Linked DNA regions of Prochlorococcus marinus str. MIT 9313. The protein of the gene in region 2 binds, or shares a complex with, the protein of the main gene of each other region. Links are inferred from orthologs where the notes say so. Each region holds a gene or a part of one and is shown on either strand. Other genes may lie near its edges.

Region 1 (2,862 bases), 1.6 Mb from region 2 along the record:
AGAAGCGATCAGCGGCATCGCTGGGTTGCTCTTCCAGTTGATCGAGAGCAATGCTGCGTCGATCGACTCTGGCCGGAGTGCCTGTCTTGAGGCGATTGGTTTGGAAGCCAAGTGACTCGAGGGCTTCGGTGAGCCCTTCTGCGGCTTGCTCGCCGGCACGACCTGCCGGCATGGATTGATTGCCAACCCAGATCTGACCACCAAGGAACGTGCCGGTGGTTAGCACGACGGCTTGGGCCCGATAAATACTGCCGAAATAGGTCCGTACGCCTGTGATTTGTGCTGCATGTCCTTGAGCTGGCTCCCAGTGCTCCCCGCCACCCGATGGATCACCTTTGACTTCGAGGCCAGTCACCATCGCTTCTCTTAGAGAGAGGTTGGCTGTTTGTTGAAGCAACTGCAGCATTTGGCGTGAATAGAGGCGTTTGTCGGTCTGGGCGCGTAAGGCCCAGACCGCAGGGCCGCGGCTTGCATTCAGCACACGTTTTTGCAGCGCCGTCGCATCGGCCAGGCGTCCGATGACCCCCCCAAGGGCATCGACTTCATGCACGAGTTGACTCTTGGCTGGCCCTCCCACTGCGGGATTACACGGTTGCCAGGCAATCCGATCGAGGTTGAGGGTGAATAAAGCTGTACTTAGGCCTAAGCGCGCTGCCGTAATCGCGGCTTCACAACCGGCGTGCCCACCGCCGACGATGATGACGTCGAAGTGTTCGGTTGGGGGAGCACTGAAGGGCATGGGGCCCGTGACGTTCTAGAGAACAGTAGAAATCATCAATGTATTGCTGCTTTAGGCCGCCAGGTTGCGGAACCGTGTGAATTGAGGCTCGAACAGTAGTTTTACTGTGCCGACAGGGCCGTTGCGGTGCTTGGTCACGATGACTTCGGTGATGCCGCGGTCGGGGGTTTCTGGGTTGTAGTACTCGTCGCGGTAGATCATCAGCACCAGGTCAGCGTCCTGTTCGATTGAGCCTGACTCGCGCAGGTCGCTGAGCATTGGGCGTTTGTTGGTGCGGGATTCCACCCCACGGCTGAGCTGTGATAAGGCAATCACAGGTACGTTCAGTTCCCTGGCCATGCCCTTAAGGCCGCGGGTAATCCGGGAGAGTTCCTGAACACGGTTATCAGGCGTGGAGCCCTCCATCAGTTGTAGGTAGTCGATCACGATGAGTCCGAGTTCTTTGCCTTGTTCGGCCATGAGCCGCCTGGAGAGAGAACGCATCTCCAGGACGCCTGAATTGGGTTTGTCATCGATGTAGATCGGTAGCTGGCCAAGGGTGTTGATGCCCTGGCCCAGAAGAGGCCACTCTTCCTGCCGTAAACGGCCTGTTCTCAGTCGACTGCTCTCAATGCCAACCTCCATTGAAAGGAGGCGATAGGTGAGTTGTTCCTTGCTCATCTCCAGGCTGAACAAGCACACAGGCAGGTTGTGGAGTTGAGCAACGTTTTTGGTCAGATTGAGCACCATGGAGGTTTTGCCCATGGCTGGGCGGCCAGCCACGATGATCAGGTCACTGCGCTGCAGACCCTGGGTCATGGCATCGAGGTCGTAGAAGTTCACAGGGATGCCTGCGACGGACGTACCTAGTGAGCGGCTTTCGATCTCGTTGAAGGTGCTGGTAAGGATTTCTGCTGTGGGGGTGAGACCTTTGGATGGCTTTTCCTGGCTGATCGCAAAAATTGTTTGTTCTGCTTTGTCGAGAACCTGTTCCATCGGTAGGCCCTGGTCAAAGCCGAGTTGAATCACTTCGTTGCCTGAGCGAATCAACTGTCGCCGTAGGAATTTGTCCATCACCAAACGGGCCACTTGCTCGATTGATGCAGTGGAGGCAACGCGCTCTACAAGTTCGATCAGACGGTTGCTGCCACCTACCTTCTCCAGGGACCCTGTGTCGGCCAACCAGGCGCTCATTGCTGTGAGGTCGGTGGGTTTGCCCTGGCTGTGAAGCATCAGGGCTGTGCGGAAGATCTCTCGATGGGCGTTGAGATAAAAAGCCTCAGGTTGGAGCACATCGACCACTCTGCCGATGGCATCAGGATCAAGAAGGATGCCTCCTAGAACAGCTTCCTCTGCCTCCAGATTTTGAGGAGGCACGGAGTCTGGCAGGGCTTCAAAGCTCGGTTCTCGAGATGTAGAAGAGGCTTTCCTGAAGGGACGGGACCCCTCTGCGGCGGTATCGCCGTTGTTTGGCAGGGGGGCGCTCACCATGGATGAGGAGCTGACGTTATAAGGAGACCTACTTTGGCTTGTTTTGTAAGCCTTGCCAGCAATCAGTAGCTGACGACTTCGAGGTTGATTTCGGCGTTGACTTCATTGTGCAGTTTCACTTGCACCTTGTAGCTACCGGTTCGGTGAATTTCCGGAACGATGATATTGCGTCGGTCGATCTCCTTCTTTGTGGCTGTTTCGATTGCTTCAGCGACATCACCATTGGTGACTGTGCCGAACAAGACGTCGTCTTCGCCGGTTTGCTTTTTAACGGTGAAACGCCCGATTGTGACCAGTGCGGTTTGGAAGTCCAGGGCTTCCTGCTTGATTGCCGCCTGATGCTCGGCCTGCTTGGCACGTCTGTGACCGACCTGTTTCATCACGGCTGGGGTCACAGGGACAGCCTTGCCGAAGGGAAGCAGGAAGTTGCGGGCATAACCAGGAGCAACCTCAACTAGGTCGCCGTCCTTGCCGAGGCTGAGGACGTCTTCGTTCAGGACGACTTGTACGCGCTTGGCCATGGCGATAAGAAGACGGACGACGACTGTTTAGCGATCGACAACCTTACGATGTGATCGGTAGCCGGATCTTGCGAGCCAAGCCTAGGGCTCGCATGAGGCGGATGTGCTGCCAGGTGAGGTCGATCTGACCGC
Region 2 (3,489 bases):
TTCACCGGCGTGCAACCAGCAAAGGCAATAGGGACGTCACTCATCAGAGGCTAATCGCAGCAACCTTTGGATTAAAACAGCGATCATGAGGAAAGTTGTTGTACAGCTCCTGCAATCATCGCCGGGGTTACCGGAATCGTCTCGATTGCATCGGCATTATCAAGATAAGCGTCGAAGGAAGAGTAGTGATCCACATGAGGATTCGCCCCGTCCTTCGCACAGGCTTCTGTCCAGTCGCCATCTTCAGGTTTTACCACGATATAAGCCTGGAGAGACTCCTCTAAATCACCTCCATCACCAATGCCCTCACCGTGCCAAATCGCTTCGTAGAAGCTCATGCCATCAAATTTAAGAAGAGATCATCAGTTTAAAGAGCCATGCTGCAGTTAAAAGGCCTCAGTACACCTCCGTAGAGACAACCATCTGCTTAGAATGACAAGTGAGTTTCATCTTTAAGCTCCACAACTTGACGCCTTATCTGACAGCCCTACAAAGGATTCGTTGACCTGCGCAGCTGTTGCTAATGGACTGAAACGTAGATGGTAAAGCCTCGCTGAGCGGTGCATTCAAAAGCTAGAAAAGATCAGCGAGAAGATGCAAGCAGGAATCGTGATGGTCAATCAAGACAACAAGTTCTTTGATATCGCCGATTGGCTTGTGAAGCGCATCCACAGACTGATGACCTAAGCCGGAATGACATCCTGGCCTGAGAACCCACCACACCGCTGCTGATCTAAGTGACCAATATGCTTGCGCTCGCTGTAATAAAGCTCCTGGAAACGCAACGCATCGCTGTTGAGCTCCTCAAACATTGCTTCGATACGCTTTTCCATATCGACTGATTCAGTAGGTTGCTGTCGCTCTTCTTGAATCAAAGCAGCAATACAACGCTCAAGAGTTTCAAGACGCTGACCACCCCAGGCCTCAAGAAGATGACGACAACGCTTGAGGGATTTCTGGCGTTCTAGAGCCGCTGCTGTGCCCCGGAGCTGAAGCAGTGGCTTAGCCATAGCCGCCAAATGAACCTCGCCAGGCTCTAATAACGGGGTAAGACGAGCGACTAGAGCACTGTTCTCCAGGAGCAATTGATCGGTAAGCAGCCGTGGCAACTCAATATCCTCCAAATCATGACCAGAGTCAGTTCCGCGACTGATCGCCTCTAAACGTCCTGCACCAAGATTGGTTTCCTCCAAATCAGTGATCGCCGCCCAAAGCAAACGGTGATGTTGTAAGGCAAAATCCTCCAGCTCTCGCTGTCGTAACTCCCTGCGAATGGCAGCCCGATGATTTGAGCAATGGAGATATAACCTCAGTATTTCCGCTTCGCTGCGCTCCCGTTGACTGGCCTCGCCAGGTTGCTCATGGCGACTTGAGCGGCCATGCCAGCGCTGCCCTTTCACTTGTTGGCGCAGGTCTTCCTCCAACTGCAAGGCCAACCGGCCCTGCCCACCGCTCAAGCGTTCGGCAACCTGTTGCAGGTAGTGGGTCCGTACGGCCGACTGGGGCAACTTGCCGAGCAATGCAACCAGGCCACTCACTGCTTGCTGAAACTGATCCGCTTGACTTAAATCACGGCCCTCCAACACCTGTTGAATCTGCCAATCAAGCCAAAGAGGTGACTGATCTAATAGAGCCCTGTAATCGCCAGCACCATGATCTTTGAGAAATTCATCGGGGTCTTTGCCAGAAGGCAAATGAAGCACTCGTAATTCCAACTGGCCTTGCAAAGCCAGTTGCTCAACTTCGCCAATGGCTCGGTTCGCAGCACGAACACCGGCTCCATCAGCATCAAAATTAAGCACGATCCGCTTCCCTTCGCTGCAACGGCAGATCTGGGTGATCTGCTGACTACTCAAAGCAGTGCCTAAGGAGGCCACTGAATTGGTGACACCTGCAGCATGCAATGCAATGACATCGAAATATCCTTCGACTACCACAGCCCGGTCATCCTTACGGATGGCATTCGCCGCTCGATCCAGTCCAAACAAATGCTTGCCTTTCTCGAACACGTCTGTCTCAGGAGAGTTGAGGTACTTCGGCTCTGAGCCATCAAGACTGCGTCCACCGAAACCAATCACCCTTCCCTGGCGGTCGTGGATCGGCACCATCACACGATGACGAAAGCGATCGTAAAAACCTCCTCCCCCCTTGCGCGCCACAACAAGCCCGGCGGCTTCCAGTAATTCAGCAGACAAACCTTCCACCTGCTGGAGGTGCTTGAGTAAACCATCCCATTGCTCAGGGGCATAGCCAAGCTCGAAGGATTCCAAGGTGACTTCACTAAGGCCCCGCTTCTCAGTGAGGTAATTCAGCGCACTTGCACCAACTGGCGTACGCAGCTGGCCACGAAACCAACCGGCCGCCAATGCAAGCGCACGATGAAGCTTGTCTCGACGAGAGAGCTGCTGACGTAGTCGTTCCTGCTGGGGCCCCTCGACCGTCTCAACAGGTAGTTGATACTTGCGAGCAAGCTCCAGCACCACATCACCAAAACTCTGGCGCTGAAACTCCATCAGGAACTTGATCGAGTTTCCACCAGCTCCACAAGAGAAGCAGTAATAAAACTGCTTCGCTGGCGAGACCGTCATCGATGGTTTGCTGTCGTCATGGAACGGACAGATCCCTACGAATTCACGGCCCTTTTTCTTTAGAACCACATGTTCGCCAACGACATCAACAATGTCGGCACGCTCCTTGACGGCCTCGATCGTGCGCGGGTGAAGACGGGGGACGGGCATGACCTTATTTTGCTGGTTGCGCCGTGAGAGGTCGAGAAGAGAACATGATCAGCAAAATCAATCGATACGACAAGCAAGGCCGAGATCAATAAGAACTCAAAACCTCTTCAAAATCGTCCTCTCTGTATTGGCAGCGCAAACGCCGTAATCAGCCCTGCCGCAAAACGACAAAACTTTGATCGAGATCAATCGAGTTGGAGCACATCACGTGTATTAGAGCGTCGAATTGATTCCTGCTGCTGATAAGACGCCAAACAGCCATCACGAATCACCAATAGGCAATTCACATAATCAGCACCATCAATGAGAGCTGCGCGAATGGCTTTTGCTGCGGGAGTGCGATTACTTTCACTGGATGATTCTTCATAACTAAAAGTGCCTGCAGCCGCAAGGCCATAGGCCCCTGCCCCTCTTGCTCCGGTTGCACCTCCTACAAGCCCAGCCAAGGGAGCCAAAGATCCGCCGGAGCCTTTCTGCTTAGCTGTGCTGGTCGCACGCCCCTCTACTGTTCGCGCACCGACAACCTCTCCAGTGGAGGAATCCACCACCCGTAGGTCGATGGAAACATAAGCCTTGGATTCCGAAACAGTCTTCGAGCCTCCAAAACCCATAAAGCGCATCCCACTTCCAGATTGCTTTGTTTCAACCCCATCCTCGTAGCCACTCACACGCCCCATAATCAAATATTGGGCGCCACGCATTTGACGGCTACGTGCGGCGTTTCCGTCGTTTCGCACAATCCCCAACTCGG

Evidence for each region.
Region 1: the proteins of dnaG (region 2) and dnaB are in contact, whole or in part, in a crystal structure (PDB 2R6A), measured with the Geobacillus stearothermophilus proteins. The link is inferred for Prochlorococcus marinus str. MIT 9313 from one-to-one orthologs. Residues at the interface, in WP_049624496.1 of Geobacillus stearothermophilus: Lys456, Leu457, Leu458, Pro459, Ala460, Asn463, Ala464, Leu467, Leu535, Leu536, Ile537, Ala538, Gln544, Glu545, Asp548, Tyr549, His552; in WP_033016901.1 of Geobacillus stearothermophilus: Ser13, Glu15, Ala16, Gln18, Glu91, Leu92, Asp94, Ala95, Val96, Pro97, Thr98, Ala99, Ala100, Asn101, Tyr104, Tyr105, Ile108.

What each region holds. Positions count from the first base shown.
Region 1 is NC_005071.1:2,301,629-2,304,490, reverse strand. It holds dnaB (replicative DNA helicase), read right to left. Parts: upstream 2,210-2,862; coding sequence 791-2,209; downstream 1-790. Other genes in the region: AKG35_RS11585 (acyl-CoA desaturase), read right to left, coding at 2,774-2,862; rplI (50S ribosomal protein L9), read right to left, coding at 2,272-2,730; mnmG (tRNA uridine-5-carboxymethylaminomethyl(34) synthesis enzyme MnmG), read right to left, coding at 1-739. UniProt on the Escherichia coli protein: The main replicative DNA helicase, it participates in initiation and elongation during chromosome replication. Travels ahead of the DNA replisome, separating dsDNA into templates for DNA synthesis.
Region 2 is NC_005071.1:691,779-695,267, forward strand. Bases 212-3,180 are described here. They hold dnaG (DNA primase), read right to left. Parts: upstream 2,739-3,180; coding sequence 684-2,738; downstream 212-683. Other genes in these bases: AKG35_RS03350 (hypothetical protein), read right to left, coding at 212-338; AKG35_RS03360 (CsgG/HfaB family protein), read right to left, coding at 2,924-3,180. Outside these bases: AKG35_RS03345 (hypothetical protein), read right to left, coding at 1-44; more of AKG35_RS03350, read right to left, coding at 84-211; more of AKG35_RS03360, read right to left, coding at 3,181-3,489. UniProt on the Escherichia coli protein: RNA polymerase that catalyzes the synthesis of short RNA molecules used as primers for DNA polymerase during DNA replication.